Regions from separate parts of the Flexivirga lutea genome, predicted to be linked through region 2. Evidence: riboswitches for the same ligand, from Rfam matches in the RefSeq annotation. Region 2 holds a riboswitch; the other holds the start of a gene.
The links. Region 2 has a riboswitch for thiamine pyrophosphate ahead of ACYVBN_RS05645 (ECF transporter S component). Riboswitches for the same ligand answer to the same signal wherever they lie in the genome.

Region 1 (15,218 bases), on a different contig from region 2:
GTCCTGAAGACCACCGACTCGGAGTTCCACGGCTTCTACCAGGACAAGTACACGACACTGCAGCCCACCGACGACCGGATCATGGCGACCGCGGTCACGGCCCAGTGGGTGCACGACGGGACCGACGTCGATTGGGGCAAGGCGTTCGATTCGGTGCTGGACGCGATCACCGGCAGCTTCGCGGCGGCATACAGCTATGCCTTGCAACACACGCTGTGGGAGATGGGCACCGCCGTGCTGGACGCCGTGCCGAGCGTGGAGGAGGTGCGCTTCAGCTGCCCGAACAAGCACCACTTCGTGGTCGACCTGAGCCCGTTCGGCGTCGAGAACAACTGCGAGGTGCACTACGCGGCCGACCGGCCCTACGGCCTGATCGAAGCCACGATCAAGCGCAGCGAGGACGTCGACAGGTCCTCGGCATACGACCCCGGCCAGGCCTGGTAGGCGGGTTCTGCACGGAGCGACCGGGCGTCCGACCGAGCGGTGGAACAGCACGATCCACTCTCGATCAGGGGCGCCCGGTTGCAAACCGGCGCAGTTCCTAGTGAACTACGGCCATGGCAATTGGGGCCCAGAAATCCGCACTGGCCGAGAAACTCGGCTTCGAAAAAGACCAGGTGGTACAAGAACTCGGTTGGGACGACGACGTCGACGACGCCGTGCGCGCACAGATCGAGGAGCTCATCGGTTCCGGCCTGGAGGACGAGGACTACGACGGTGTCGTGGACGCCGTACTCCTGTGGTGGCGCGACGGTGACGGCGATCTGATCGACGACTGCGTCGATGCGCTGACCAACCTGGCCGACAAGGGTTTCGTCGTCCTGCTCGTGCCCGGGGCGGGCCACCCCGACCACGTCGACGCCAGCGACATCGCCGAGGCCGCGCAGACCGCCGGCCTCAACGCCGGCACCTCGACTCGCGCCGGCAGCGAGTGGATCGCGACCAAACTGGTGCAGGGCGGAGTGGCCAAGCAGCGATGACCTCCAGCCCTCCCGCCGTCGGCGCCACGGCCCCCGACTTCACCATGCAGAACCAGCACGGGGAGTCGTGGTCGCTGCGGGAACGGGTCGCCGAACGGCCCGTGCTCCTGGTCTTCTACCCGTTCGCCTGGTCCAGGGTGTGCACCGGTGAACTCTGCGGGATCCGCGACGACTTCGACGGATTCACCGCGGCAGGTGCCGCCGACGTCGCCGCGATCTCGTGCGACCCGATGTTCACGCTGCGCGCCTGGGCCGACGCCGAGCGCTACGACTTCGACCTGCTGTCCGACTTCTGGCCGCACGGAGCGGTGGCGACGGCATACGACGTCTTCAACGCCGACGCCGGTATGGCGATCCGTGGCACCTTCCTGGTCGACACCACGGGAGTCGTGCGCTGGACGCAGCTCAACGGCCCGGGCGAGGCCCGCGACTTCGCCGGTTACCGGGAGGCGCTGGCCGCGCTCTGAGGGTCCGGCTGGCAGAATGGCCGTCGCCGCGGCCTGCCGCGGACGCACGCAACGCGCGAGGGCCTGTAGCTCAGTTGGTAGAGCACCGCGTTTACACCGCGGCTGTCGTCGGTTCGAGCCCGGCCGGGCCCACTCGTCATGGTGTTTTTTCGCCGGCCCTCGGTCGGCGGTCTGACACAACCTGGCACCACGGACCAAGTGCACAGCTGCATCGACCAGAGAGGCGTCACGTGACAAGTCCCACCCTCGCGGACGCGGTCCGGGCGCTCGACGGGTTCTACCCGCCGCAGACCGCCGCCGGATGGGACCGCGTCGGGCTGGTCACCGGCGACCTGCAGCAGACCGTCAGCCGGATCCACTTCGCCGTGGACCCGACACTGTCGGTGATCACCGAGGCGCGCAAGCTGGGAGCCGACCTGCTGGTCACCCACCACCCGCTGCTGCTGCGCGGCGTGCACTCCGTGGCGACGACCACCGCCAAGGGGGCCGCCATCACGACCCTGGTGGTCGCCGACGTCGCCCTCTACTGCGCGCACACCAACGCCGACGTGGCCGACCCGGGCGTCAATGACGCGCTCGCCACCGCGTGCGGCTTGTCGGCCACCGACCCGTTGGACGAGGAGGACGGGCAACCGATCGGCCGGGTCGGGGACCTGCCGTCGCCCACCACGTTGGGTGCCTTCTGCCGTGCGCTGGCCGACGCACTGCCGGCCGCACCCGCGGGGTTGCGGGTCAGCGGGGATCCGGAGGCGAGCGTGCGGCGAGTCGCCGTGCAGGGCGGCGCCGGCGACGACCGTTTCGACGCCGTCCGGCGCAGCGGTGCCGACGTCTACGTCACCGCGGACCTGCGGCACCATCCGGCGCTGGAGGCACGCGAAGAGGCGCGCGGCGGTGCGCCATACCTGATCGATGCCGGGCACTGGGCCACCGAATCCCTGTGGCTGACCGGGGCGGCCGACCGGCTGCGCACCGCGCTGGTCGCGCAGGAGTATGACGTGCAGACCACGGTGTCGCGCCTGCGCACCGATCCCTGGGACTTCGTCGTGCCGACCGGGCACGGGGAACCGACCGACCGACCGAAGGAGCATGACGCCCTGTGAAGGCTGATCTCACCCGCCAGTGGCGACTGCTGGACCTGCAGAAGCTCGACACCCGCCTCGACCAGTTGGGCCACCGCGAACGCACGTTGCCGGTGCAGACGCAGCTGGACGAGGCCACCGCCCGGGCCGGCACCCTCGCCGAGGAGGTCGTGCTCGCGCGCACGGCGTTGCAGGACAACGCCCGCGCCGTCAGCAAGGCCGACGCCGACGTGCAACTGGTCCGCGACCGGGCGGAGCGGGATCGCCGGCGCCTGGAGAGCGGCACGGGCACGGCCAAGGAACTGCAGAACCTGCAGCACGAGTTGGAGACGCTCGCGCGCCGGCAGTCCGAGCTGGAGGACGTGGAGTTGGAGGTGATGGAGCGCGCCGAGAGCCTGCAGTCCGACCTGACGGCCAAGGAGGCGGCCCAGCAGGAGGCACAGCAGCGTGTCGAGGAGTTGCAGTCCGCCAAGGACAAGGCCCTCGCCGAGATCGTCGCCGAGCGCGAGACGGTCGAGCGCGACCGTGCCAACGTGGCGCCGGGTGTGGGTGCCGACCTGCTCGCGCTCTACGACAAGCTGCGTGACCAGATGGGTGGTGTCGCAGCCGCGGCGTTGCAGCAGAAGCGCTGCAGCGGTTGCGGCCTGGAGCTCGGCCAGGCGGATCTGGCGCGCATCCGCGCGGCCGCCGAGGACGAGGTGGTGCGGTGCGAGGAGTGCCGCCGGATCCTGATCCGCACGGCCGAGTCGGGCCTGTAGACAGATGGGGCGTTCTCTCATCGTCGAAGCCGACGGTGGCTCTCGCGGCAACCCCGGTGTCGCCGGCTACGGCGCTCTGGTGCGCGATGCGCGAGACCGGTCACTGCTCGCCGAACGCGCTGCGCCGCTGGGCAAGGCGAGCAACAACGTCGCCGAGTACCAGGGCCTGATCGCCGGCCTGCGGGCCGCCGAGGCGATCGACGAGGGCGCCGACATCGTCGTCCGGATGGACTCCCGGCTGGTCATCGAGCAGATGGCCGGCCGGTGGAAGATCAAGCACGAGGACATGCGGCGGTTGGCCGCCGAGGCGCAGGAGGTGTTGCGCCGGATCCGGGCCGCCGGGGGGTCGGTGGAGTGGACCTGGATCCCGCGTGCGCAGAACAAGGCGGCCGACAAGCTGTCCAACGACGGGATGGACGGCCGGACCGTCGAACGCGATCTGTGGCGCGAGGAGCCGGACGGCCCGGTTGAGCCGGCGGACACCTCGACCGAGGAGTCCCGGCCGTCGCTGCCCTCCCGGACGGTTGCCACCCGGCTGATCCTGCTGCGGCATGGCGTCACCGACTTCACCGTCGGTGGCCGGCTCGACGGGCGCGGGGGAGCGGACCCGTCGCTCAATGCGACCGGTCTGGAGCAGGTCGAGAAGGCCGGTGCGGCGCTGGCCGAGCTGGTCAGCGGCCCGGTGACCGTGCTGACCTCCTCACTGGCGCGAGCGCGCCAGACCGGGGCGGCCGCGGCGCGTGCCCTGGGCGTCACGCCGGTGGTCGACGAGGACTGGGACGAGCAGGCATTCGGCGCCTGGGACGGTCTGAGCTATGCGGAGATCGGCGAACGCTATCCCGGCGACCCGGCCAGGATGCGCGTCGAGGAGGATTTCCGCGTCGACGGCGGGGAGACCCATCTGGAGCTGACCGAGCGCATCAACGCCGCGCGTGAGCGTGCGCTGGAGCACGGTGGCACCGTCGTCGTGGCGACACACCGGATGCCGATCCTGGTGGTGCTGCGCTCCTTGCTGGGACTCAGCTTCGGGCACGCCTGGCTGTTGGCCGCCGACCCCGCGTCGTTGACCGAGATCGACGTGTATGCCGACGGCAGTGCGAGCGTCGCCTACACCAACGACACCCACCACCTGAGGTAGTCCGGATCCCGCGGTCGTAGTGCGGACGCGACGTATGGCGCGCGACGTCGTGTGGGAAGGTGCTTTTCATGACGTCGTCGCCATCCCATGACTGGTCCCCGGACACCGTTGCCGTGCGGGGCGGACTGTCCCGCAGCGGTTTCGAGGAGACGTCCGAGGCGCTCTATCTGACGTCCGGGTTCGTCTACCGGACGGCGGAGGACGCCGAAGCGGCCTTCACCGGCGCGGCCGACCGGTTCGTCTACAGCCGGTACGGAAATCCGACGGTCGCCGTGTTCGAGGAGCGGCTGCGGCAGCTGGAGGGCGCGCAGGCCTGCTACGCCACCGGGTCGGGCATGGGTGCGGTCTTCACCGCCCTGGCGGCTCTGCTCGGTGCCGGTGACCGGGTCGTGGCGGCCCGTGGGTTGTTCGGCTCGTGCTTCGTGATCCTGAACGAGATCCTGCCGCGCTGGGGCGTGCAGACGGTCTTCGTCGACGGTCCGGACAACGAGCAGTGGCGGGCGGCGCTCGCCGCACCGACCACCGCGGTCTTCTTCGAGACTCCGAGCAACCCGATGCAGGAGCTCGTCGACATCGAGTTCGTGACCGAGCACGCGCACGCCGCCGGGGCGCAGGTCGTGGTCGACAACGTCTTCGGCACTCCGGTCTTCTCCCGCCCGCTGGAGCACGGCGCGGATGTCGTGGTCTATTCGGCCACCAAGCACATCGACGGCCAGGGTCGGGTGCTCGGCGGCGCGATCCTGGGCAGCGAGGACTACATCCACGGCCCGGTCGAGAACCTGCTGCGACACACGGGCCCGTCGATGTCGGCGTTCAACGCCTGGGTGCTGCTCAAGGGTCTGGAGACGATGCGGCTGCGCGTCGAGGCGCAGGCGCGGACGGCGTTGCAGGTCGCGGGCGCTCTACAGCAGCATCCGGCGATCCGGCACGTCTGGTATCCGTTCCTGGACTCACATGCGCAGTTCGCACTCGCGCAACGGCAGATGAGCGGTGGCGGCACGGTCGTGACGTTCGAGCTCGACGGGGGCAAGGCGGAGGCATTCGCATTGATGAATTCGCTTGGCATCATTGATATCTCGAACAATCTGGGCGACTCCAAATCACTGATCACCCACCCGGCGACCACCACCCACCGCCGGATGGGTGCCGAGGCGCGCGCGGCGATCGGCATCACCGACGGTGTGCTGCGGCTGTCGGTCGGCCTGGAGGACGCCGATGACCTGGTCCGGGACCTCACCGGCGGGCTGGCCGCGCTGTCCTGATCCGCGCCCGCTACGGTGGGCTGGACAACCCGCGGGAGCTCGGAACGACCGGGCTGAGAGGGCGACTGACGCGTCGCCGACCGCTACGACCTGAGCCGGACAATGCCGGCGGAGGAAGGGATCTGCGATGTCCGCAGTGGAAACCACATCGTCATACACCTGGTGGCCGGTGCTCGGAACACCGATGGAGGACGGCCTCAAACGGGTGCTCGCCCACGACTTCCTGAGCGGTCTCGCAGCGGGCACCCTGCCCCGAGACGCCTTCGGCTACTTCATCGTGCAGGACACGCTCTATCTGCGCGAATACGCCAGGGCCCTCGCGCTGCTCGCCGCCAAGGCGCCGTCCGAGGCCGCCGGGACCCTCGCCGCGCACGCCGGCTCCGCCGTCGCCACCGAGCTCGGGCTGCACCCGGCCCTGCTCGAGCAGGCCGGCCTGGACCCTCGGTTGCTGCACACCACGCCCACGTCGCCCACCACCACGGCATACACCAGCTATCTGCTGGCGACCTGCGCGCAGCGGCCGTTCCACGAGGGGCTCGCTGCCGTGTTGCCCTGCTACTGGATCTATCAGCAGGTCGGTGCGGCGCTGGCGGTGCGCGGGTCATCCGACCCGGTCTATGCGCGGTGGATCGAGTCGTATGCCGCCCCTGACTTCGCGCGCAGCGTCGCCGAGATGCTGGCGATCGTCGACCGGACCACCGTCTCGTGCAGCGACGGCATGCTCGCCGGCATGGCGCCACACGTCGAGACCGCGACCCGCTACGAGTGGATGTTCTGGGACGCGGCGGTCCGCGAGGAGCGGTGGCCCTGGTGAACCATCACGACGTGGCCGATCTGCTGGCCGAACTGCGCCGCACCGCACCCTTGGTCCAGTGCATCACCAACTCGGTGGTGACCGGCTTCACCGCCAATACGCTCCTGGCGCTCGGCGCCGCGCCCGCGATGGTCGACAACCTCGAGGAGGCAACGGTTTTCGCCGGTGTCGCCGACGCGCTGCTGATCAATGTCGGCACCATGTCGCCGGCGGCGGCGGAGACCATGGTCGCCACCGCGCAGGCCGCCGGACAGGCGGGCACCCCGTGGGTGCTCGATCCGGTCGCCGTGGGCGGCCTGCCGTTGCGGGACCGGGTCGCCGCGGAGCTGGTGCCGCTGCGGCCGTGCGTCATCCGCGGCAATGCCTCGGAGGTGATGAGCCTGGCCGGCGCGGACGGCGGCGGACGAGGCGTCGACAGCACCGCCGGCACCGACGCGGCCCTGGAGTCGGCGCACGCCCTACGGTCCAGGACCGGGGGAGCGGTCGCGGTCAGCGGCCCGGTCGACCACATCGTGGGCGACACCGTGCGCACCGTCTCCAACGGCACGCCGATGATGACCAAGGTGACCGGCGTGGGCTGTGCACTCGGCGCGATCACCGCGGCCTTCGCCGCGTGCGCTCCACCGGCCGACGCCGCGTTCGCGGCCACGGCCGTCTGGACGATCGCCGCCGAGCTGGCGGTCGAGCGATCGAGCGGCCCCGGCTCGTTCGCCGTGGAGCTGCTGGACGCCCTGCACGGCATCGATCCGGATCAGCTGGCAAGGCTCAGGTCGTGAGGTCCTTCGATGCCGGATGGTTGCGGCTCTACCTGGTGACCGACCGTGCGCTCTGTGGTGAGCGCGGTGTCGTGGAGACCGTGCGACAGGCGCTCGTGGGCGGGGTGACGCTCGTGCAGCTGCGCGACCACGACGCCACGACCCGTGAACTGCTGGACACAGCAAGGCAATTGCGGCAGGTGACCGCAGACGCCGGCGTGCCGTTCATCGTCGACGACCGGCTCGACGTCGCGCTCGCTGTCGGTGCCGACGGGGTGCACCTCGGCCAGTCCGACCTGCACCCGGTGGACGCGCGCCGCATCGCCGGTCCGGGACTCGTGATCGGGCACTCGGTCTCCTGCCGGGCGGAGATCGACGCGGTCGGCGAGTGGCCCGCCGGCACGGTCGACCACCTGGGTGTGGGCCCGGTCTTCGCCACGCCGACCAAGCCGAGAGCCGCCGCGCCACTCGGGATCGACGGCGTCCGCGAAGCGCTGGCCGGCTGTCCGTGGCCGGCCGTGGCGATCGGCGGCATCACGCAGCAACACGTCGCGCCGTTGCAGGACGCCGGTGCCGCCGGGGTCGCGGTCGTGTCGGCCCTCTGCGCCGCGCCCGACCCGGCCGGCGCGGCGCGAAACATGTTGGCAGCAGGGCAGATTTGATGACGTCATACATCCCGACAGTGCTGACCATCGCCGGCACCGACCCCAGCGGCGGGGCCGGGATCAGTGCCGACCTGAAGACGTTCTCCGCGCTCGGCGCCTTCGGCACCGTGGTGGTGACGGCGGTGGTCACCCAGAACACCCGCGGCGTCGCTGCGATCCACCAGCTCGACGGGCGCACGGTCGCGGGGCAACTGACCAACCTGCTGGACGATGTGCGGGTCGACGCGGTCAAGATCGGCATGCTGGGCACGGCCGAGGTCACCGAGGCGGTCGCCGACGTGCTCCGCGCGCGCCGGCCCGGGCCGGTCGTGCTCGACCCGGTGATGGTCGCCACGAGCGGTCACCGGCTACTGCCCGCCGATGCCGTCGCGGCGTTGCGGGACGAGCTGGTGCCGCTCGCCGACCTGATCACACCCAACCTCCCGGAGGCGGCCGATCTGCTCGGTGTCGCGGAAGCCACGAGCGTGTGCGAGATGGACCGGCAGTTGAGGGCACTGGCGCAGCTGACCTCCGGGGTGCTGCTCAAGGGCGGTCATCTCGACGGCCCGGAGAGCACGGACCTGTTGCTGGTCGACGGCCGGATGACCGAGTTCGACACCCCGCGCGTGGACACCCGCAACACGCACGGGACCGGCTGCACGCTGTCGTCGGCGATCGCGGCGCTGCGGCCGCAGCGTGACTCGTGGGCCGACGCGGTCCGGGATGCCAAAACCTATCTGACCGGTGCGCTGCGCGCAGCGGACACCCTGTCGATCGGCAGCGGTCACGGGCCGGTGCACCACTTCTGGGACGCCTGGCCGGTCGCCCCCGATCAGACCTGACCGAGCGCCACGGTGGCTGCCACCACGGTGACCACAGCCACCAGTGAGGACTCGATGGTGAAGTGCCGCAACGGGATCGACAGTCCGGCGCGTCGGCAGCGACCGAGCCAGAGCAGCGTGGCCAGGGAACCCCAGACGGTGACGATGGGTCCGGCGTTGACACCGACCAACAACGCCATCAGCCGGTGGGCCGAACCGCTCGCGGCGGACTCGGCGGCCAGGTAGGCGGGCAGGTTGTTGATCAGGTTGGCGCCGACGGCACCGAGACCGGACACGCGCAACAGATCCACCGTGGACTCACCCGTGCCCATGACGCGGGCCAGCACCGTGTCGAGGCCGTGCGTGCGCAGGAAATCCACCAGCGCGAAGAGCACGGTCACCGCGACGACCATCAGCCACGGGACCGCGACGTTGCGCAGCGCCGCACGTTCACGCACCGCCAACGTCACCAGCAGGACCAGCGCCCCGGCTGCAGCAGGTATGGCGGGCGTGACACCCGTGACGAACAGCGGTCCCAGCGCCACACAGACGGCAGCGCACACCCGCAGCAGCACCACGTCGTGCGGCCGCGGCATCTGGGGCACGGTGTACCGGCCGCGCAACCGGCGGTGATGCAGCAGCGCGATCACCGCCACCGTCGACGCCATCGCCACCAGTGCGGGTGCCCAGGCCACCCGCACGTATGCCGAGAAACCGCCCCAGTAGTCGAATTCGTGCAACGCCAGCAGGTTGCTGAGGTTGGACACCGGTAGCAGCAGCGACGCGGTGTTCGCCAGCCACACCGTGGTGAAGGCGAAGGGCAAGGGCGGCAGTTGCGCCTGACGGGCCGTGGTGATGACGACCGGGGTGAGCAGCACCGCGGTGGTGTCCAGGCTGAGGACCGTCGTCGCCACACAGGACAGCGCCACCACGATCAGCCACAGACCGAGCGTGCGCCCCTTCGCCATCCGCGCTGCCCAGTGTCCGGCGACATCGAAAACGCCCGCGTGGTCGGAGATCTCGGCGACGACGGTAATGCAGACGAGGAAGGCAAGGACCGGGCCGACGCGGTCGACCAGTTGACCGGCGAAGTCGGTCACGCCGCGCTCCGTGTCATGCGGCACTCACGGCGAGCTCCCACGGCGTTCCGGGGCGCCGCGGCTCGTGCAGCTCGACGGCGAACGCGGAGCCGACGACGTCACGCAGCGCCGCCGGCGTCCGTGGCGAGATGCCCGCTTCGGCGAGGTGCCGGGTCACCAGGCCACGGGTGTGCTTGGCATGGTGGGTGGCGCCCGGCACCTGGATGCGCACCCAACGCTCGGCGGTCGCCCCGGTCGGTGTCCACGCGGCGGCATACGTGCTCGACCGGCAGTCGACCACGACGCCGTTGCCGGCGAGTGCGGTCATAGGCGCCGCCAGTTCACCGCGCCAGTAGGCCGCCAGCGGTCCGGCGCCCGGCAGATGGGTGCCCATCGACAGCCGGTATGCCGGCACGCGATCCGTCAGCCGGAGCGCGCCGAAGAGTGCGGACTGCACGACGATCCAGCGACGGGCGCGGCGGAGCGCGGCCGTGTCGAGGCCGGGCAGGTCCAGGGCGTCATACAGCACGCCGGTGTAGAGCTCGGCGACGTGCTGGGCGGGCGCGGTGCGCAACTGCAGGTTGCGTGCGACGTCACCGGCGAGACTGGCCCCCACCCCGAGGACCTGCAGGGCGTCCGGGCGGGCACTGGCCGCGGCCAGCACGTGCAGCAGCTTGTCCCGCGCCGGGGTCAGGTCCGGCAGTGCCAGCCGGGACAGGTCCAACGCCTTGCCACGCGCTCGTGGAGTCTTGGTCTCGGAGGGCGGCAGCAGGATCAGCACGCGCACAGGCTACGACGCGGACGCGCACCGTCGCGGAACGGACCGCTGCGACCCGCCCGATGCCTATGGTTGGCGCATGAACCCACGGCACCTGATCGCCCCGAAGGCCGACCCGAAGGCCGGAGCCGACGCCGGCCCGTTGGAGCGCGCGTTCGAAAGTCTGCGCGAGCAACTCGACCTGTCGCTGGACTACCCGCAGGCGGCGCTCACCGAAGCCGAAAGGGCGGCGACGGCCGTGCCGCTGCCGGACCGCGACGAGACGGCGGTGCCCTTCTTCACCATCGACCCGTTCGGATCGATGGACCTGGACCAGGCCATGTGCCTGGATCGCGACGGTGACGGCTATCGGGTGCGCTACGCCATCGCGGACGTCCCCGCCTACGTCTCACCCGGCGGGCAGCTCGATGCCGAGACCCGCCATCGTGGCCAGACGATCTACCTGCCCGACGTGCGCGTGCCGCTGCACCCCAAGGTGCTCAGTGAGGACGCCGTCAGCCTGCTGCCGGACCAGGACAGGTCGGCGTACGTGTGGGACATCCGGCTCTCGTCGCTGGGGGAGACGACGTCGAGCGAGGTCTATCGTGCCCGCGTCCGCAGCACCGCCCGGTTGGACTACGAGCACGTGCAACAACGGCTCGACGATGGGTCCGCACCGGGCGGTCTGAAGCTGCTGCGGGAGATCGGGCAGTTGCGGATCGCGTTGGAGGCCAAGCGCGGTGGTGCCAATCTGCCGATGCCGGAGCAGGAGATCAGCAAGGCCGAGGACGGCAGCTACCACCTGACCTTCCGGCCGCAGCTGCCCGCGGAGGAGTGGAACGCCCAGATCTCGCTGCTGACCGGTATGGCGGCCGCCGAGATGATGCTGCAGGCGAAGGTCGGCATCCTGCGGACCATGCCCGCGCCGGAGCAGAAGGCGATCGACCGGCTGCGACGGCAGGCCAAGGCGCTGGGGGTCGCCTGGCCCGGGGACCAGGAGTACGGCGATTTCATCCGCGGCCTCGACCGGTCCGATCCCAAGCATCTGGCGTTGGTCCACGACGCCACGAGCCTGTTCCGCGGAGCCGGTTACACGCCGTTCGACGGACAGCAGCCGGAGGAGACCATTCAGGCGGCGGTCGCGGCGCCCTACGCCCACGTGACTGCGCCATTGCGGCGACTGGTCGATCGCTTCGGGCTGGTCGTGTGCGAAGCCGTCAGCCAGGGCGCACAGGTGCCCGACTGGGTGCGCGAGGCGCTGCCCACCCTGCCGGACATTATGCGCACGACCGATCAGAGGGCCAGCCAGGCCGAACACGCGTGCACCGACGCCGTCGAGGCGGCCCTGCTGGTGCACCGGGTGGGCGAGACGTTCGCGGCATACGTGGTGGACACTGACGAGAGGGGACTGACCGTGCAACTGGTCGACCTGGCCGTCACCGCGAAGGCCGACGGCCACGCCGAAGCGGGTGCCGAGGTCCGGGTCAAGCTCACCGAGGCGAACATCGAGGAACACCGGGTCCGCTTCGAGATGGTGTAGGGCGTCGTAGGGCGCTGCGCCGGCCTTGCCCCATGCCAAGCCTGAGCCATACCGCCCGGCTGGCATGGGTGAAACGCTGGCACGGATAGGATGGCCCGCGGATGAGTCGGCCGGGCGGTCGCGGCCCGAGCGATCGGGGCGAGGAAAGTCCGGACTCCGAAGGGCAAGGTGGTGGCTAACGGCCACCCGGGGTGACCCGCGGGACAGTGCCACAGAAAACAGACCGCCTCCGGTTCGCCGGGGGTAAGGGTGAAACGGTGGTGTAAGAGACCACCAGCACGCCAGGCGACTGGCGTGGCTGGGTAAACCCCACCTGGAGCAAGATCAGACAGCGTGTGACCGAGGGCGGCCCGTCCGAGCACGCGGGTAGATCGCTGGAGGCCACCGGCAACGGTGGTCCTAGATGGATGATCGCCACGTGTCCGCCGCGTGCGGCGGGCGCCATACAAAATCCGGCTTACAGGCCGGCTCATCCACCCACCGTGCCGTGGGGCGGCGCGGAGCGACCCACCGGGACGCCGTGGACACCGAGGCGAAGGCGGTCACGAGCCGTTGATCCTGGCGCCGATCCACCAGATCGCGCCGGCGAACGTCCCGGTCGCCCCGAGAAGGATCGCGCGGAACGCGAACCTCACCGCGTGCCGGCCACTACGCGTGCGGCCGTTGATGCTCAGGACCGCGCCCAGCGCGAAGCTGAGGTAGCCGAGCAGGAGGACAGCCAGGGAGGAGCACCACGCCCACGTCAACATCTGGTTCGGGTTCCTCTTCCATGGTCGGTGGCGTGGGTCCCCTGTGGTCGTGCTGACTGGCGCCTCGATCAGTGCCGGGAATGGACAGTAGTCGACGTCGTCGTGGCTACGTGCAAGTAGGGGCGAACAGCACCTGAAACGTTGCGCGGATCAACGGTGTACGAACCGAACGCCGTGTCCAGTGGCCGTCCCGTCGCGGATCTGCAGCAGGCAAGGATGTGACGCATGTTGGCATTCCTCGGGCTGCTGCTCGTCATCTGGATCGTCCTTGCCGTCCTCGGTTTCGTGATCAAGGGCTTGTTGTGGCTGGCCTTCGTGGGGATCATCCTGTTCCTCGCGACGGCCGCATACGGCTGGATCAAGCGCAGGGTCTGACGACCACGGAGCAGCGCCCCACCTGGCCGATTTCCGGTCGGGTGGGGCGCTTCGCTGTCCCGGCCCGGTCGGGTGCCGGCGCTGCTCGGGAGATCGGTACGTGGCGGGTTCGGAGGCAGTTCCCAGCCGGTGTTCCTAGCATCCGGCCATGGGGCTGTTCCGACATCACACGCCGGCGCCGGACGTGTGTGACCGGTGCGGTCACATCGCGGGCATGCACGTGAACACCGTGCTGGGCTGTCGGCAGTGCGACTGCCCGCGCAGCCCCGGGCAGGTGCTGCGGCACATCGACCCGGACGGGACGGTGGGGGGACCGACGCCGCACGGCCGGTAGCGCCGAACGCTCCGCCATGATGGGCCGTATGACGCCTCGCGACCGCTCCTCGCTCTGGCGACAGGTCGCTGCCACGACGTCCCTGCCACACGCCCATGCCCACGCCGACTCCCGGCATCGCCGGCCGTTGTGGGATGCGCTGACGGCCGGCTTCACCAGTCTTGAGGTGGACGTCTGGGTGGTCGGTGGCCGGATCCTCGTCGGGCACAGCGCGCCGCGCCCGCTGCGGAGCCTGCGCCGGCTCTACCTCGACCCGCTGGCCGCGATGATCCGCGAAACCGGTTGCGTGCACAGCGATTCCAGTGAGCCGCTCACGCTGCTGCTGGACGTCAAGAGCAATCCGCGCAGGGCGCGGCCGGTCATCGAGGCGACGCTGCGGCGCTACTCCGACCTGGTCAGTTCCTGGCGGGACGGGCGGTTCGCGGCCGCCGGCGTCACGGTGATCGTCAGCGGAACCCTCTCCGAGCAGCTGTATGACGCCCCACACCGCTGGACCGGTGTCGACGGTCGGGTTCGACGCACCGGTCTCGATGTCACGGCGGACCTGATGCCGTTGCGCAGCGACTGCTGGCCCGAGCTCTTCTCCTGGCGGGGCGTCGGGCAGATGCCGGCCGATCAGCGTGCGCGGCTGGACCGGATGGTCGCCGACGCACACTTCCGCGGCCAGCGGGTGCGCTTCTGGGACACCCCCGACCGGCCGGGACCTGCCCGGGACACACTCTGGGCGACGCTGCTGGATGCCGGTGTGGACCATCTCGACACCGACGACCTCAGCGGCGCGTGCGACTTCCTGAGGGCCCGTGCGCCCCGACGACGTGGCTAGGTGGGAGTCACCAGGATGTCTCGCGCGGCCGGCCCTCGTCGTACCCGCTGGCACTCTGCACGCCGACCAGGGCGCGCTCGCGGAACTGCGCGATGCTGCGGGCGCCGGCGTAGGTGAAGCTGGACCGCACCCCGGCAATGATCGAGTCGATCAGGTCCTCGACACCCGGACGTGCCGGGTCCAGGAACATCCGCGAGGAGGAGATGCCCTCCTCGAACAGCGCGGACCGTGCGCGGTCGAACGCGCTGCGCGCCTGCGTCCGCCCACTGACGGCGCGCGCACTCGCCATACCGAACGACTCCTTGAACAGGCGCCCGTCGGCGTCGGTGTTGAGGTCGCCCGGGCTCTCCCAGGTGCCGGCGAACCACGAGCCGATCATCACCGACCCGGCGCCGGCAGCCAGCGCGAGGGCCACGTCCCGCGGATACTTCACACCGCCGTCGGCCCACACGGACGCGCCGAGTTCCGTTGCCGCAGCGGCGCATTCGAGCACTGCGGAGAACTGCGGGCGGCCGACTCCGGTCATCATCCGGGTGGTGCACATGGCACCCGGTCCGACGCCGACCTTGATGATGTCGGCGCCCGCGGTGGCCAGATCGCGCGCCCCGTCGGCGGTCACCACGTTGCCTGCGGCGATCGGGACGTGGTTGCCGACCTGGGCTGCGTGCTCGTCGCGGACGGCCCGGACGACGGCGAGTGCGTCGATCATCTTGTCCTGGTGGCCGTGCGCGGTGTCGACCACCAGCACGTCGGCGCCGGCGTCGAGCGCGGCGGCCGCCTTGGCCCGCACGTCGCCGTTGATGCCGATGGCGACGCCGATGCGCAGCCGGCCGTCGGCGTCCA
Region 2 (15,218 bases):
TCACGTCCCGGAGTGTGGTCCTGATGGCGACTGCCACACCGGTCGCATCGGCCACCACGACCACGCGCTGGAGTCTGAGCGGCACCCGCGACACCGGTCCCTCCGACGGTGCGTGGTGGCCCCACAGCACGGACCTGGCCGCCGAGATCGCCGACCTTGACGTAGCGGTGCACGACCACTTCCACGAGCGGATCGCGCGGATCTCTTACACCCAGGGGCAATGGCCGCTGGCACCCCGCAAGATCTGCACCACACTCGGTATCACCAAGCTCGGCTGGTTCACCCACGCCCGCTACCCCGAGAACATCGACCTGTCCCTGACCGGGGGCACCCGACTGGTCCTGACCGTGATCCCGCCAGGCACCGACGCACACTTCGCGAAGATCGTCCTGGCGGGCTACGGGACCGTGATCAACGACCCCACCCAAGCGGCCGACAAGAACCCCGCCGCACCACCTGAAGGGACTGCCACCTGGGACAACGAAGGCGGCCACCTTGATGACCGCGGTACAGCCCACTACGGGCAGCTCTTCGACTGACCTGTCATCAACGAGGCCCAGCGCAGAAAAGGCGGCAGTCATGGGTAACGGGAGCTCATCTCGTGTGCCGGGCCACGCCCGGGGACCGGACACCGAGGCCACGGCCGGTGTGATCACCCCGCACCTGCGTGGGTGGTTTCACCTGGTGATGACGCCCCTGGCGATCACCGCCGGGATCGTGCTGGTCATCCTGTCACCCGACACGCCAGCTCGGATCGGCGCGATCACCTTCACCGTGACGGCCGGACTACTCTTCGCGACCTCGGCGACATATCACCGCGGCACCTGGACCCCCGCCGTGCAACGCCGGCTCAAGCGCCTTGACCACTCCAATATCTTCTTGATCATCGCCGGCACCTACACACCCTTCGCGCTCATCCTGCTGGACCAGACACAAGCCATCATCCTGCTGTCCCTCGTCTGGGGCGGCGCGATCCTGGGCATGGCGTTCCGGATCTGCTGGATCGGCGCACCCCGCTGGCTATACGTGCCGATCTACCTCGCGCTCGGCTGGGCCGCGATCTTCTACCTCGGCCCTTTCGCTCGAGCCGGCGGGCCCACCGTCATCACCCTCATCGCCATCGGCGGCATCCTGTACACCCTCGGCGCGATCGTCTACGGCACCAAACACCCCGACCCATCACCACGATGGTTCGGCTTCCACGAAATCTTCCACACCCTCACCACGACCGCATTCATCACCCACTACATCGCTATATCGATCGCGACCTACACCAACCCCACCACCTAAGCTCGGCCGATTCGGACCGAGAGCAACCGGCGAACGGTCAACCGCGTGGGGCCAAGTCGAACCGTCACCGTGGGGCCAAACCAACTTGACATAGCCAATGCTCGTTGGCGGCGTCCTCAAGCAGGTCGAACTCGTCAGGGATCTCGTCGGCGAGGTGCCCGTGACCGGCGCACTTTGCTTCGTCGAGGCTGACTGGCCGCTGATTCGGCGGAGCGTTCACCACGCGAGGTGTCCACGCGCTGTGGCCAAAGCGGCTCGCCAAGCTGCTCACCGACGCCGTCGGCTCAGTCGAAGTGGCCGCTGTCCGCGAGCGACTCGCGGCTCACTTCGAGCCTGCCTGACATCCAGGTCGACGTCGTGGACGAGGTCGAGCCGATGGAGGCGCGTGGTGGGAGTGAGTCGGCGCTTTACGAGGTGAGCCAAGGCGCGCTCCAAGAGGCTCGGGGGAGTGCGACGGTACGAGATGTCCATGACGGCCCCTACATCCCGTGTGCGGGCCGCACAGCGCCCTGCGGGGCTGTCGTCCGGGTCGGGGCGAGCGTCTCTGTGCCGCGATCCGTGGTGGGGGTCTTCGATGCCTCCCACTCGCGCGGGTGCATGCCGCTCTGGACGGCGGCGGCGACGAGGTTGGCCAAGGCGTAGGGCTTGTCCTCGGGGACCTGGTCCAGGGCGCACCACGCCAGCGCACCGTGGCCGCTGAGCCAGCTCGCGAAGCCGAGCAAGGAGGCTGGGGCGGCCCGGACCTCGTCGGGTGCGCGCTTCGTCAGGTCGGTCCACAGCACGACGTGGGAACCGGCGTTGCCTCGGTTCATGTCGAGCCAGAGGCGGTCTCGGGTTGGCGTGGACTCGACGGCGACGAGGAGGCGGGCTGCGTCGGCGTCGGAAAGCCGGATGCCGTCGCGCTGGAACCGCTGCATCCGGACGAGCGCCCAGCGCCCCTCAACCTTGGCCGTGTTCTCCCGTGCAGTCGCACGGGTCTCCGGGAGCAACGCCGAGACGGGCTCCCGGTCGCCGACAAGCGACTCAGCGAGAGACTCACGGCTCGCGGCCGGTTGGGCGCGTCCGCTGAGCACGGTGGCCGCGGCGACGGTCTCGCGGGCAGTGTCGGTGCACAGCCCCATGTCGCCGGTGTCGAGATCGGCCCAGCGGGTGTCGTCGGCCCACAGCAGGATCGGCGTACCGATGCCGATGATCCCGAGTCGGGCGGCGAAGTCCTGGCCGACGACGTGGGCCTGCTCCCGGTCGGCGCTGAGACAGACGATGGCGACGTTTGAGTCGGGCTGGGCATAGCGACGGAAGGCGTCGCTGATGGATTGCCAGACGCCGTCGCGGTCGCGGGCGGTGGTGGGGATGTCGACGCGGGCGACGGGGAGGTCGGATCGCAATGGGAGGAACACGATCGACTCTTCGGGCTGGAATCCGAGTAGGTGTGGGATGGCCGCGACCAGCTCGTCGGGGGAGTGTATGGACAGCTTCATGCTGGTCAGGTGTGCTGGCCGCGACGCGCGGCCGGGAGTCGCGTACGGACCTGTCCTTGCGCGCGTTTGCGATCGTCGGAGCCCGCTGACAGCAGGGCGCGGTTTGGGCGCGCTTTGAGTCGCAACGGCCCGCAACCGGCCCCTGACGCCAGCAACCTCTGAAGTCGGCATCGTTGCAGGTCAGCGGCCATTTTCGGGCGTTGGCCGCAGCCGCCCGCAAAGATCCACAATCCTGCGTAACGTCGCCGGTGTGTTCCCGATGACCCACCACGTCGAGTGCGTGGCGATCATCGAGCCGTCCGGCGCTGCTGCGCAGTAGCGTGGTCCTGCGGCCGGCGACGGGCGATTCGGCCACGGCGAAGGGGCGATGCGATGTTCGATCTGGGTCACGGCACCACGCTGATGAGCGACCTGGTCTGCGCGGTGCGTGACGACCAACTGGGGCAGCCCACACCGTGCACCGAGTGGACGGTGGCCGACCTGTTGACGCACATCCACCAGTTCAGCAACGTCTTCACCGCCAATGCGACGAAGACGGCGCCGAACCCGCCGGGGGCGCTCGTCGACGACTGGCGGACGGCGATCCCCGAGGCGCTGGCCGACCTTGCTGCGGCGTGGCAGCGCGAGTCCGCCTGGCAGGGCAGGGTTTCCGCGGGCGGGGTGGAGATGGATGCGGCCGACAATGCCGTGGTCGCAGCCGAGGAGCTGACCGTCCACGGGTGGGACCTGGCACGTGCAACGGGCCAGGCCATGGAGCCGGTGGACAGTCAACTCGACCGCGTCTACGCCTTCTTCGAGGTCTTCGGGGGCGCCCCGTTCGGCCCGCCCGTCGACGCCGCCCCGGACGCCACGCGGCTGGCGCGCGTCATCGCACGCACCGGGCGCGACCCGCAGTGGTCGCCCGCACGCTGACGCGGTCGGCCCCGCCATACGGCCGCCGGCGGTGAGAGGATCGGGGCGTGCTCGCCGGCCGGCGACAGTTAGGCAGACCTTCGCTGATGCCGCGACGCACGCTGTGATTAACTTATCTTGACATCAAGATAAAGCCGTCCATGAGTGCCAGAGACGAAGGAGTCGATGTGAGCACCAACAGCTTCGGGGCGAGGGACACGCTCGCCGTGGGCGAGAAGTCGTACGAGATCTACCGCCTGGACAAGGTCGAGGGCAGCACCAACCTGCCGTTCAGCCTGAAGGTGCTGCTCGAGTGCCTGCTGCGCACCGAGGACGGCGCCAACATCACCGCCGACCACATCAACGCGGTGGGGCAGTGGGACGAGAACGCCAACCCCAGCACGGAGATCCAGTTCACGCCGGCCCGGGTCATCATGCAGGACTTCACCGGAGTGCCGTGCGTGGTCGACCTGGCCACGATGCGCGAGGCCGTCCGCGACCTCGGCGGTGACGCCAAGAAGATCAACCCGCTGGCACCTGCCGAGATGGTGATCGACCACTCGGTGATCATCGACGTGTTCGGCCGCGCTGACGCCTTCGAGAAGAATGTCGAGATCGAGTACGGCCGCAACAAGGAGCGCTACCAGTTCCTGCGCTGGGGCCAGACGGCCTTCGACGACTTCAAGGTCGTGCCCCCGGGCACCGGCATCGTGCATCAGGTCAACATCGAGCACCTCGCCCGCGGCGTCATGGCGCGTGAGTCCGCCGACGGTGTCGTGCAGGCCTACCCCGACAGCTGCGTCGGCACCGACAGCCACACCACCATGGTCAACGGCCTGGGCGTGCTCGGCTGGGGTGTCGGCGGCATCGAGGCCGAGGCGGCGATGCTCGGCCAGCCGGTGTCGATGCTCATCCCGCGCGTCGTCGGTTTCAAGCTCACCGGTGAGATCCCCTCGGGTGCCACCGCCACCGACGTCGTGCTGACGATCACCCAGATGCTGCGTGAGCACGGTGTGGTCGGCAAGTTCGTGGAGTTTTACGGCGAAGGCGTCGCGTCCGTGCCGCTGGCCAACCGCGCCACCATCGGCAACATGAGCCCCGAGTTCGGCTCGACCTGTGCGATCTTCCCGGTCGACGACGTGACGCTGGACTACCTGCGCCTCACCGGTCGCACGGACGAGCAGGTCGCGCTCGTCGAGGCCTACGCCAAGGAGCAGGGTCTCTGGCACGACCCGAGCGTCGAACCGCGCTTCTCCGAGCGGCTCGAGCTGGACCTGTCGACGGTCGTGCCGTCGATCGCCGGCCCGAAGCGGCCGCAGGACCGCATCGAGCTGTCCGTCTCCAAGGAGTCGTTCCGCAAGGTGCTGCCGACCTACGTGTCGCACCACGAGGGCGACGCCGGCACCGCGTCGAGCTTCCCGGCCAGCGACCCGAGCCCGGAGGGCACCACCGAGGGGCAGAACGGTGGCGATCGGCCGGCCGACGAGGGCGCGGGCGCCGACCGCCCGACCCGCAAGGTCCCGGTGACCCTCGCGGACGGCCGCAGCTTCGAGCTGGATCACGGCATCGTGGCGATCGCGTCCATCACCAGCTGCACCAACACCTCGAACCCCTCGGTGATGCTCGCCGCCGCGCTGCTGGCCAAGAACGCCGTCGACAAGGGCCTGACCGCCAAGCCGTGGGTCAAGACCTCGGTCGCTCCCGGCTCCCAGGTCGTCACCGACTACTACGAGAACGCCGGCCTGTGGCCCTACCTGGAGAAGCTCGGGTTCTACCTGGTCGGCTACGGCTGCACCACCTGCATCGGCAACTCCGGCCCGCTGGACGAGGCGATCTCGCAGGCGATCCAGGACAACGACCTGGCCGTCACCGCGGTGCTGTCCGGCAACCGCAACTTCGAGGGCCGGATCAGCCCGGACGTGAAGATGAACTACCTCGCGTCGCCGCCGCTGGTCATTGCCTACGCGCTGGCCGGGACGATGGACTTCGACTTCGAGAAGGACTCCCTGGGCCAGGACGCCGAGGGCAACGAGGTCTTCCTCAAGGACATCTGGCCGGCTCCGGCGGAGGTCGAGCAGGTCATGGCGCAGTCCATCTCCACCGAGATGTTCCGCAAGGACTACGCCGATGTCTTCGCCGGTGACGAGCGCTGGCAGTCGCTCCCGACGCCCGAGGGCGACATCTTCGAGTGGGATGCCGAGTCGACATACGTCCGTAAGCCCCCGTACTTCGAGGGTATGGCGAAGACCCCAGAGCCCGTCGAGGACATTCACGGTGCCCGCGTGCTGGCCAAGCTGGGCGACTCGGTGACCACCGACCACATCAGCCCGGCCGGGTCGATCAAGGGTGACAGCCCCGCGGGCAAGTACCTGCGCGAGCACGGCATCGAGCGCAAGGACTTCAACTCCTACGGTTCGCGGCGCGGCAACCACGAGGTCATGGTCCGGGGCACCTTCGCCAACATCCGGCTGCGCAATCAGCTGCTGGACGACGTCGAGGGCGGCTTCACCCGCGACTTCACCAACGACGGCGAGCAGACGACGATCTTCGACGCCGCGCAGAACTACGCGAAGGCCGGCATCCCGCTGGTCGTGCTCGCCGGCAAGGAGTACGGCACCGGCAGCTCGCGCGACTGGGCGGCCAAGGGCACCGTGCTGCTCGGGGTGCGGGCGGTCATCGCCGAGTCGTTCGAGCGGATCCACCGGTCCAACCTGATCGGCATGGGTGTGCTGCCGCTGCAGTACCCGGAGGGCGAGACCATCGAGTCGCTGGGGCTGTCCGGCACCGAGACCTTCGACATCACCGGGGTCACCGCCCTCAACGAGGGCAAGGACATCCCCCCGACGGTCCACGTGAGCGCGGCCACGGAGGACGGTTCGACGGTGGAGTTCGACGCGGTGGTCCGCATCGACACACCCGGTGAGGCGGACTACTACCGCAACGGCGGCATCCTGCAGTACGTCCTGCGGTCCCTGGTGGACTGAGCCCCGCAGAGTCCGATTGCTCCGACTCCTCGTACGAAGGCGGCCAGGTCCGTCGAACACGTTCGTTCGGGCCCGGCCGCCTTCGTGGTCGTCGTCTCGCGGCCGTCGGCTGATCCCGCCCGAGTGGTCGTGGGCTGCCGCCCGCGAAAATATTTTGCGCGGATCTTCCGTCGGTGGACGTCCTTTACGCAAGACTGAGGGGATCGTCCCCCGTACGGTCTTCAAGGAGTCTGATCATGTCCGATCGTTCCGCGCTGCTCCCCACGGTGCATCTGCCGTCGCCGACCCGCCGCCAGGCGGTGCTGGGTGGTATGGCGGCCGGCGGCGCGTTGTTGTTCGGCGCGCCGGTCGCGTCGGCGGCGTCGCGTGTCACCGCCGCAGCTGGGAGTGAGCGCCACATCCGCTATCACCGGTTCACCGGTGCGCGGGCTTGGGCCCACGGCAAGGGTGCCGGCGTGCACTTCGACCAGCACGGCCTGCGGATCGCCCGCCCGTCCGGCACGCGCGCCTTCGCCGACCCGACGGTCACCGGCGCACCCAGCACGCTGTATGACGTCAGCACGTGGACCTCACCGTGGCGCACCAACGGCTTCGGGCTGACCGAGCTGATCAGCTCCTGGAACGCCGACACCCCGAACGGCACCTGGATCGAGGTCAACGTCCGCGGACATGCCGAGGACGGCACGCTGACCGACTGGTTCGTGATGGGCCGCTGGTGCAGCAACGACCCGGCGCAGGGCGGTGCCATCAACCGTCAGTCGGTCGATGGGCAGGGCACCGACTACGGGACCGTCTGGACCGACACACTGCACATGTATGGCGCCCACACCCTGCAGGACATCCAGTTGCGGGTGCAGTTGCTGCGTCCGCACGGCACGTCGCTGACCCCGACGGTGCGCTTCCTCGGCGCGGTCTCGTCCGCCCTGCCGGACGACGCGACCGTGCCGGTCAGCACGTTCACGCTGGGCCGGGAGCACATTTTGGACGTGCCGACCTTCTCCCAGGAGAAGCACATCGGGCAGTACCCGCAGTGGGACAACGGGGGAGAGGCCTGGTGCTCACCGACATCGTCGTCGATGGTGCTCGCGTACTGGAAGCGCGGGCCCAGCACGGCCGATCTGTCGTGGGTCGATCCGTCATACGCCGACCCGCAGGTCGACTTCGCGGCACGCAACACCTACGACTACGTCTACGAGGGCTGCGGCAACTGGCCGTTCAACACGGCATACACCTCGCGCTACGGGCTCGAGGGCTTCGTCACCCGGCTGCGCAACCTCGCCGAGGCCGAGCCGTTCATCGCCGCGGGGATGCCGGTGATCACCTCGGTGTCGTTCAAGAGTGCGGATCTGGACGGTGCCGGCTACTCCACCAACGGCCACCTGATGGTGCTGGTCGGCTTCACCGCCGACGGCGACCCGGTGATGAACGACCCGGCATCGCACCTGATCGCGGACAACAAGGAAGTGCGGGTCACCTACCAGCGCGAGCAGTTCGAGAACGTCTGGGTCCCGCACAGCGGCGGCACCGTCTACATCAACCACCCGGCGCACCTGAAGCTGCCGCGTGCGCCGCGCGAGGCCAACTGGTGACCGTCAGCTCCCGGTCGCGCTCACCCCAGCGCGATCGGGAGGACGATCGTCACCAGCACCGCCACCACGACGACGACGGTGTCGCGTCGGTGCCACGGTGACGGCTGCGCCCACGTGCGTCGCTGCGCGGTCGCGAAGCCGCGCGCATCCATGGCGAGCGAGAGCTGGGTCGCGCCGCGCATCGCCGAGACGAGCAGCCCGAAGGTCAGGGGCGCGGTGCTCGCGGCCCGCGAGAGGGGGCTGCGGGTCGGCCCGAAACCGCGGATCCGGCGGGTGCGCTGCAGCTGCTCGAAGGTCTCGCCGAGCCGGTCGAAGCGGGTGAGGGAGGCGGCGAACGCCCCGACGAATCGCGCCGGCAGCCGCAGGTTCTGGGCCAGCGCGTCACCGAAGCGCATCGGGTCGATGAATGCCGCGACGATCGCGCCGGGCAGGGCCAGCACCAGGATGCGGCCCGCCGCGACGGTGGCCAGGGACGGATCGTGGCCGCCGAGCAGCCACGAGGACCACCACAGCGAGATCGCGGCGAATCCGACGGCGAGCAGCCGCCACCGCAACGGGCGCCAGCTCGGCACGACGAGGGCCGCCAGCACGGCATACACGGCGACGACGATCACGGCGGCCGACACCCGATCGACCAGGAACGAACCGAGCACGGCGGAGAACCCGAAGGCCAGCAGCGCGAGCGGGTTGGTGCGTGACATGACGGTCTTCATCCGACCGCCTGCCCGCTCTTGAGTTGTATGACGCCGTCCGACCGGTGCATCAGCGCCACGTCGTGCGTCGCGACGCCGACGGTGGCACCGGCGTCCCTGGCCGCCTGCATCCAGCCGACCACAGCCGCCCAGGTGTGCCGGTCCTGCCCGACAGTGGGTTCGTCGAGCAGCACGACGCCCGGGCGGTGTGCGAGGGCGGCCAGCACGGCCAGTCGGCGTTGCTCACCACCGGACAGTTGGTACGGGTTCGCTCCGGCGAGATGGTCCAACCGCATCAACGTCAGCAGTTCGTCCACCTCGACCGTTCGGCCGAGGCGCGTTGCGGTGCACGCGACTTCGTCGCGCACGGTCGTGCGCAGGAAGCCGTGCTCGGGGTTCTGCGGGACGAAGCCGACAGCGGCCGCGATGTCGGCCGAACGCCGCCGGGCGAAGGCAGGTGCGGCGCCCAGCACCCCGCCCGCCGTGGGTTGCAGCAGCCCGGCGAACGCCGCCAGCAGGGTCGACTTGCCGGCTCCCGACGGCCCGACGAGGGCGGACAGCCGGCCGGCTCGCAGCGTCGTCGTGGCACCGTCGAGCGCGCGGTGGGTGCTGCGGCCCTGCAACGACCGCGTGGTGAGGTCGACCCGGAGTGCGTCGGCGCGCAGCTCCGGCCCGGGCGCCGCGGGCGCGACCCGCGCTCGGTCCACTGGGACGGGCTCCGGGTCGGGCGCGTCCGGCATCCACACCCCGGCATCGAGCATCCGGTCCCGGTGCTCGGACACGAAGACCGCGGGAGTGGTGTCCGCGATCACCGTGCCGTGTTCGAGGACGACGACCCGGTCGCAGTGCGGCAACCACGGGCCGATGCGGTGCTCGACGATCACCGTCGTGGCGCCGCTCGCGCGTGCGGCATCCAGCACGCAGTGCCGGACCCGTGCGGCCGATTCGTCGTCGAGCATCGACGTCGGCTCGTCCAGCAGCAGCAGTCCGGGTCGTACCGCGAGGACGCCGGCGAGGGCGAGACGTTGCAGTTCGCCGCCGGACAGCGCCGAGGTCGATCGGTCCGCGTCATACCGCAGCCCGACCCGGTCGAGTCCCTCGTGCACCCGACGCCAGATCTCGTCCCGGCCCAGTCCGAGGTTCTCCGGCCCGAAGGCGACCTCGCGGCCGATGGTGGCGGCCACCAGCGAGTCCGCGGGGTTCTGCAACAGCAGCCCGGTCGGTGCATCGATCTCGACCGTGCCGCTGCGTTGGCCCGGCACCGCGTCGCCGAGCAGACCGGCCAAGGCACGCAGCACCGTCGACTTGCCTGCGCCGCTGCCCCCGGCGAGCAGCACGATCTGGCCCGGGGCGAACGTCAGGTCGAGGTCGCTGACGACCTCGTCACGACGTCCCAGTGGGCGCCAGCCGAAGCCGCGCAGAGTGGCGTGTGCGCCGGTCACACCGCGTTCCGGGCGTGGTGCTCACGACCGGCGCCGAACGCGTCCAGCACACCGGTCGCGGCCAGCGCACGCACCAGCAACCAGCCGAGCACACCGGCCAGGACCGCACCGGACAGCATGGTGCAGCCCAGATAGGCCAGCTTGTAGTTCCAGGTCCACGCCGAGTAGTAGGCGTGCCACTCGTAGAAGATCTCCAGTGCGCCGGCCATCGCGCCGCCGAGTGCGGCCACCACGACACCGAAACGCTTGTAGAGCACCAAGGCGAGCACGACCTCGACGCCGAGCCCCTGCAGCAGGCCGGAGATCAGCGTGCTGGTGCCCCATTGGTTGCCGATCAGCATCTCGACGGCGGCACCGATCAACTCCGCTGCCATGGCCGCGCCGGGCTTGCGCACCACCAGTCCGCCGAGCACGCCGGCGATCAACCATGGCCCGCTCAGCAGGCCGAGGACCGGGGGAGCGGTGAAGAGGGCGAGCGTGCTGATGCCGTTCCATGCCTGGGACCAGGCCCAGAAGACGACGCCGGAGGCGACGCCCAGGGTGGCCACCGTGACCAGGTCGATGGTGCGGTAGGCCAGCAGTGAGGTGGTGGACGCCCGGTGCTCGGGCGCGCTGACAGTTGCCATGTGTGACTCCCTTCGCCGGTGCTAACCGGAGCAGGTTCAAGGGTCTGCGGGCGAGCCGCACTCTCAGCGCCGAAGCGCTCCCCTGTCGGTAGGTGTGTCCTCCAAGGTACCAGCGTCTGCGTGCTGCGGGCGACCGGATGCAACCGGCCCGTGGCCCGGGCGTCCTGACAGGGAGAGCGTCCACCGACGCGTAGACTCGACCGACGCACACCCGACCAGGAAAGGCGCGTACGACGTGGGACTGCTCGACACGATCTCGTCACCCGAGGACCTGCGGCGGATCCCGGCCGAACGCCTGGACGAGCTGGCGGCGGAGATCCGCGAGTTCCTGGTCGACTCGGTGTCCCGCACCGGCGGGCACCTGGGACCCAACCTGGGGGTGGTGGAGCTGACCATCGCGTTGCACCGTGTCTTCGAGTCGCCCTCGGACGCCATCGTGTTCGACACCGGGCACCAGTCCTACGTGCACAAGCTGCTCACCGGCCGGCACGACTTCTCCCAGCTGAAGAAGCAGGGCGGCCTGTCCGGTTACCCCTCGCGCGCGGAGTCCGAGCACGACATCGTCGAGAGCTCGCACGCCTCGTCCTCGCTGTCCTGGGCCGAGGGCATCGCCAAGGCCCGTGTGCTCGGCGGCGAGCCACACCGTCATACCGTCGCGGTGATCGGTGACGGCGCACTCACCGGCGGTATGTCGTGGGAGGCGATCAACAACATCGCGGTCGAGCGCGACCTGCCGCTGGTGATCGTGGTCAATGACAACGAGCGCAGTTACGCCCCGACCATCGGGGGACTGGCCGACCACCTCGCCGCGCTGCGCACGACGCGCAACTACGAGCGGATGCTCGGCTGGGGCAAGACGACGCTCAAGGGCACGCCGGTGGTCGGCGACCTGGTCTACGAAACCCTGCACGGCGTCAAGCGCGGCATCAAGGACATCGTCTACCCGCAGCAGGGCATGTTCGAGGACCTCGGCATCAAGTATGTCGGACCGGTCGACGGCCACGACGAGGCCGCGGTCGAGCAGGCGCTGCGCCGCGCGCGCGCCTTCGGTGCTCCGTGCATCGTGCACGTGATCACCGAGAAGGGTCGTGGTTACCAGCCCGCGCTCGACGACCAGGCCGACCACATGCACGGCATCGGCAAGATCAACCCGGAGACCGGCCTGCCGTTCGAGGTCGCCGGACGGATCTGGACCGACGAGTTCAGCGACGAGATGGTGCGGCTGGGTGCCGAGCGGCCCGATCTGGTCGCCATCACCGCCGCCATGATGATCCCGGTCGGGCTCGACAAATTCGCCGAGGCCTACCCGCAGCGGGTCATCGACGTCGGCATCGCCGAGCAGCACGCCGTCACCATGGCGTCCGGCCTGGCGTACGGCGGCATGCACCCCGTCGTCGCCGTCTACGCGACATTCCTCAATCGCGCCTTCGACCAGATGCTGATGGACGCCGGTCTGCACCACGCCGGGGTCACCTTCGTGCTCGACCGCGCCGGCGTCACCGGTTCCGACGGTGCCTCGCACAACGGCATGTGGGACATGTCGATCTGCTCCATCGTGCCCGGTCTGCGGCTGGCCGCGCCGCGCGACGGCGAGCAGGTCAAGGCCCAGCTGCGCGAGGCGGTCGTGGTCGACGACGCGCCCACCGTGATCCGTTTCCCGAAGGGCGACGTGGCCGAGCCGCTGGCGGCGGTGCGCGCCGACGGCTCTCTCGACGTGCTGCACGACGCGACCGATCCGGAAGTCTTGATCGTCGGTGTCGGCTCAATGTGTCCCACGGCCTTGCAAGTCGCCGAAAAACTTGAAGCGCAAGGACATTCGACACTCGTCGTCGACCCGCGTTGGGTCCTGCCGGTGTCCGACGACGTCGTGCGTATGGCGCGCACGGTGCGCCACGTCGTCGTCGTCGAGGACAACCTGGTCACCTCGGGGATCGGCGTCGCGACAGCGCACGCGCTCGCCGAGGCCGACGTCGCGACCCGGGTGCACACCTTCGGCATACCGAAGGAATATCTCGAGCACGCCTCGCGCGGTCAGGTGCTGGAGGCGATCGGCCTCACCCCGGACGTCATCGGCACGCGGCTGATCGCGCGACTGTCGTCGCACGCGTGAGCGCTTCGACGTCGCAGCTCTGGCAGACCGATGGGTGGCGGCAGGAAGCCACCCGCTGGATCGACGAGTCCCTCGAACGCCGTGGCCTGACGCGAGTTCCGGTGACTCCCCGGCAGCCGCGGGTCCGCGCCTGGTCGACCCAGCTCGTGGTGGACACCTCGGCGGGGCGGGCGTGGTTCAAGGCATGTTCACCGAGCACGTCGCCGGAGCCGTCGATCCATCGACTGCTCACCCGGGTCGCGCCCGACCGGCTGCCGGAGGTGTGGGCATCGCACGAGGACCGCGGTTGGCTGTTGATGCCCGACCAGGGACCGCAGCTGCGCGAGGTCGCCGACGCCGAGACGATCGTCGGACTGTGGTCCGGTGTGCTGCGGCGGTATGCCCGGCTGCAGCGTGCGTCCATGGAGGTGGTCGACGACCTCGTCGCCGCCGGAGTGCCGCGCTGGGATCCGCAGGACCTGGTGGCGCACTGGATCGCGGGGCGTGGCGCCGCATGGCCAGCGGCCGCGGCTCCGTTGCGTGCGGCGGCGAAGCGATTGGCCGCGTCCGAGTTGCCGGACACCATCCAGCACAACGACCTGCACGCCGGCAACGTGTTCTGCGCGGAGGGGTCCGCGGCTGCGATCCACGATTCCCGGTTCTTCGACTGGGGTGACGCGTATGTCGGAAACCCGCTGTGTTCACTACTGATCGCGCTCGCCGGTCCGACACGCCACTTCGGTATGCCGCCCGACCCCGAACGCGATGCACGGTGGGTGCGGGCCTACCTGTCGGCCTGGGCGGACCTGGTGCCGAGCAGCCGGCTGCGGGCGGTCATGCCCGACGCGATGCTCATCGCGCAACTCGCGCGGGTTCGCGCGATGGAGCGGGCACTCGACCGTGGGACGGCGGCCGAACGCGCCCAGTGGGAGCCGCAGATCATCGATCCCGTCGTCCGGCGGATCCTGGCGACCGCCGGCGCCGAGGGATCAGCAAGGCCAGCGCGATGAGCGCACCGAGCGCGGTCTCCACCGCCCGATCGGTGAGCACCGTGCCGATCGGCCGCGGTGCCGACAACTGGCCCATCAGCAGTGCCAGGGGCGTGATGGCAAGCAGCGCGACGGCGTAGTTGCGACCGACCAGCAGCTCAGCCGCCATCTGCAGCACCATGATCAGCACGACCATCACGATCGGCGTGGGATGCGTCTCGAGCAGTGGCCACGCCACGAACACTCCGACCAGGGTGCCGACGACCCGATGCACGCCCCGGATGACCTGCGTATGACGCCGCGGGCCGGTCAAGGTCGCGACGACCGCGACCATCGCCCAGGACGGGTGGGGGCCGCCGAAGCTGGTCGCGACGGTCCCGGCGAGCAGGATGCCGGCCAACAGCCGCGCGACGGTGCCGCGTTGGAGCGGGTCGCGCAGTGTCGCGCCCAGGTCTGCGGACGGGACCACTGCACGTGGCCGGTGCGCGGGCTCGCGCAGTGCACCGATCCGGCCCACCAGCATGGCGAATCCGGCGCTGAGCATCGTCACCGCAGCCGCGACCGGGACCAGGTGGGCCTTGCCCGGGATGGATGCGCAGACCGTGATGCCGGAGACCAGGAAGATGGATCCCGGTGGGTGCCAACGGAACGCCGACGACACCAACTGGCCGGCGACGGCGACGACTGCCGCCCTGTGATCGATCAGCACCAGCACGCCCAGCGGCACGAAGACCGAGATGCCGGTCCGGGCCGCGACACGATGTGCGCCGGCGTGCGGACCGAAGGTGAACGCGGTGCGCAGGGGACCGGTCGCAGCGTCACTCATCGGCATGACAAGGATATCGATGGTTCTGAGGCGTTCGCCCCATCCTGACTGTCGCGCTGCTCACATGGGGGCGCACGCTGGCCGGTGCCGTGCAGGCGCCGAACGCCCTGTCGATTCGTCGATTCCGGTCCCGGACCGGTAGCCTTGTGCCATCTGCTCGTCACGGCTCTCGCCACGAGTTGATCCGCATGTCGAGCACGCTCCATGCGCAGCCCCTGACCACAGGAATCGGCTGGCCAGGCGAGGCAACCGACAAGATTGAAGTTTCGTGACCTCATCGTTCACTGCCCTCGGCGTGCCCTCGCGCCTCGTCGACGTCCTT

Region 1: linked by a shared signal. The riboswitch ahead of tenA (TenA family protein) and the one ahead of ACYVBN_RS05645 (ECF transporter S component) in region 2 are both predicted to bind thiamine pyrophosphate.

The regions. Positions count from the first base shown of each region.
Region 1 is NZ_BAAGZB010000003.1:332,008-347,225, forward strand. It holds gene pucL (factor-independent urate hydroxylase) at 1-444, shown strand, start outside; gene ACYVBN_RS14305 (DUF3052 domain-containing protein) at 558-980, shown strand; gene ACYVBN_RS14310 (peroxiredoxin) at 977-1,447, shown strand; tRNA gene ACYVBN_RS14315 (tRNA-Val) at 1,507-1,579, shown strand; gene ACYVBN_RS14320 (Nif3-like dinuclear metal center hexameric protein) at 1,678-2,547, shown strand; gene ACYVBN_RS14325 (zinc ribbon domain-containing protein) at 2,544-3,284, shown strand; gene ACYVBN_RS14330 (bifunctional RNase H/acid phosphatase) at 3,289-4,422, shown strand; gene ACYVBN_RS14335 (PLP-dependent aminotransferase family protein) at 4,491-5,684, shown strand; TPP riboswitch at 5,706-5,818, shown strand; gene tenA (TenA family protein) at 5,812-6,498, shown strand; gene thiM (hydroxyethylthiazole kinase) at 6,495-7,274, shown strand; gene thiE (thiamine phosphate synthase) at 7,271-7,915, shown strand; gene thiD (bifunctional hydroxymethylpyrimidine kinase/phosphomethylpyrimidine kinase) at 7,915-8,739, shown strand; gene ACYVBN_RS14360 (transporter permease) at 8,730-9,818, opposite strand; gene ACYVBN_RS14365 (YaaA family protein) at 9,832-10,578, opposite strand; gene ACYVBN_RS14370 (RNB domain-containing ribonuclease) at 10,655-12,094, shown strand; RNA gene rnpB (RNase P RNA component class A) at 12,197-12,570, shown strand; gene ACYVBN_RS14380 (hypothetical protein) at 12,637-12,843, opposite strand; gene ACYVBN_RS14385 (hypothetical protein) at 13,069-13,218, shown strand; gene ACYVBN_RS14390 (hypothetical protein) at 13,367-13,552, shown strand; gene ACYVBN_RS14395 (PI-PLC domain-containing protein) at 13,581-14,375, shown strand; gene ACYVBN_RS14400 (GuaB1 family IMP dehydrogenase-related protein) at 14,383-15,218, opposite strand, start outside.
Region 2 is NZ_BAAGZB010000001.1:1,198,926-1,214,143, forward strand. It holds gene ACYVBN_RS05605 (DUF5994 family protein) at 24-539, shown strand; gene trhA (PAQR family membrane homeostasis protein TrhA) at 580-1,290, shown strand; gene ACYVBN_RS05615 (DUF4192 domain-containing protein) at 1,770-2,768, opposite strand; gene ACYVBN_RS05620 (DinB family protein) at 3,141-3,680, shown strand; gene ACYVBN_RS05625 (aconitate hydratase) at 3,821-6,643, shown strand; gene ACYVBN_RS05630 (C39 family peptidase) at 6,880-8,232, shown strand; gene ACYVBN_RS05635 (energy-coupling factor transporter transmembrane component T family protein) at 8,253-8,945, opposite strand; gene ACYVBN_RS05640 (ABC transporter ATP-binding protein) at 8,942-10,366, opposite strand; gene ACYVBN_RS05645 (ECF transporter S component) at 10,363-10,992, opposite strand; TPP riboswitch at 10,983-11,086, opposite strand; gene dxs (1-deoxy-D-xylulose-5-phosphate synthase) at 11,228-13,102, shown strand; gene ACYVBN_RS05655 (aminoglycoside phosphotransferase family protein) at 13,099-14,091, shown strand; gene ACYVBN_RS05660 (FUSC family protein) at 14,021-14,896, opposite strand; gene ACYVBN_RS05665 (DEAD/DEAH box helicase) at 15,165-15,218, shown strand, end outside.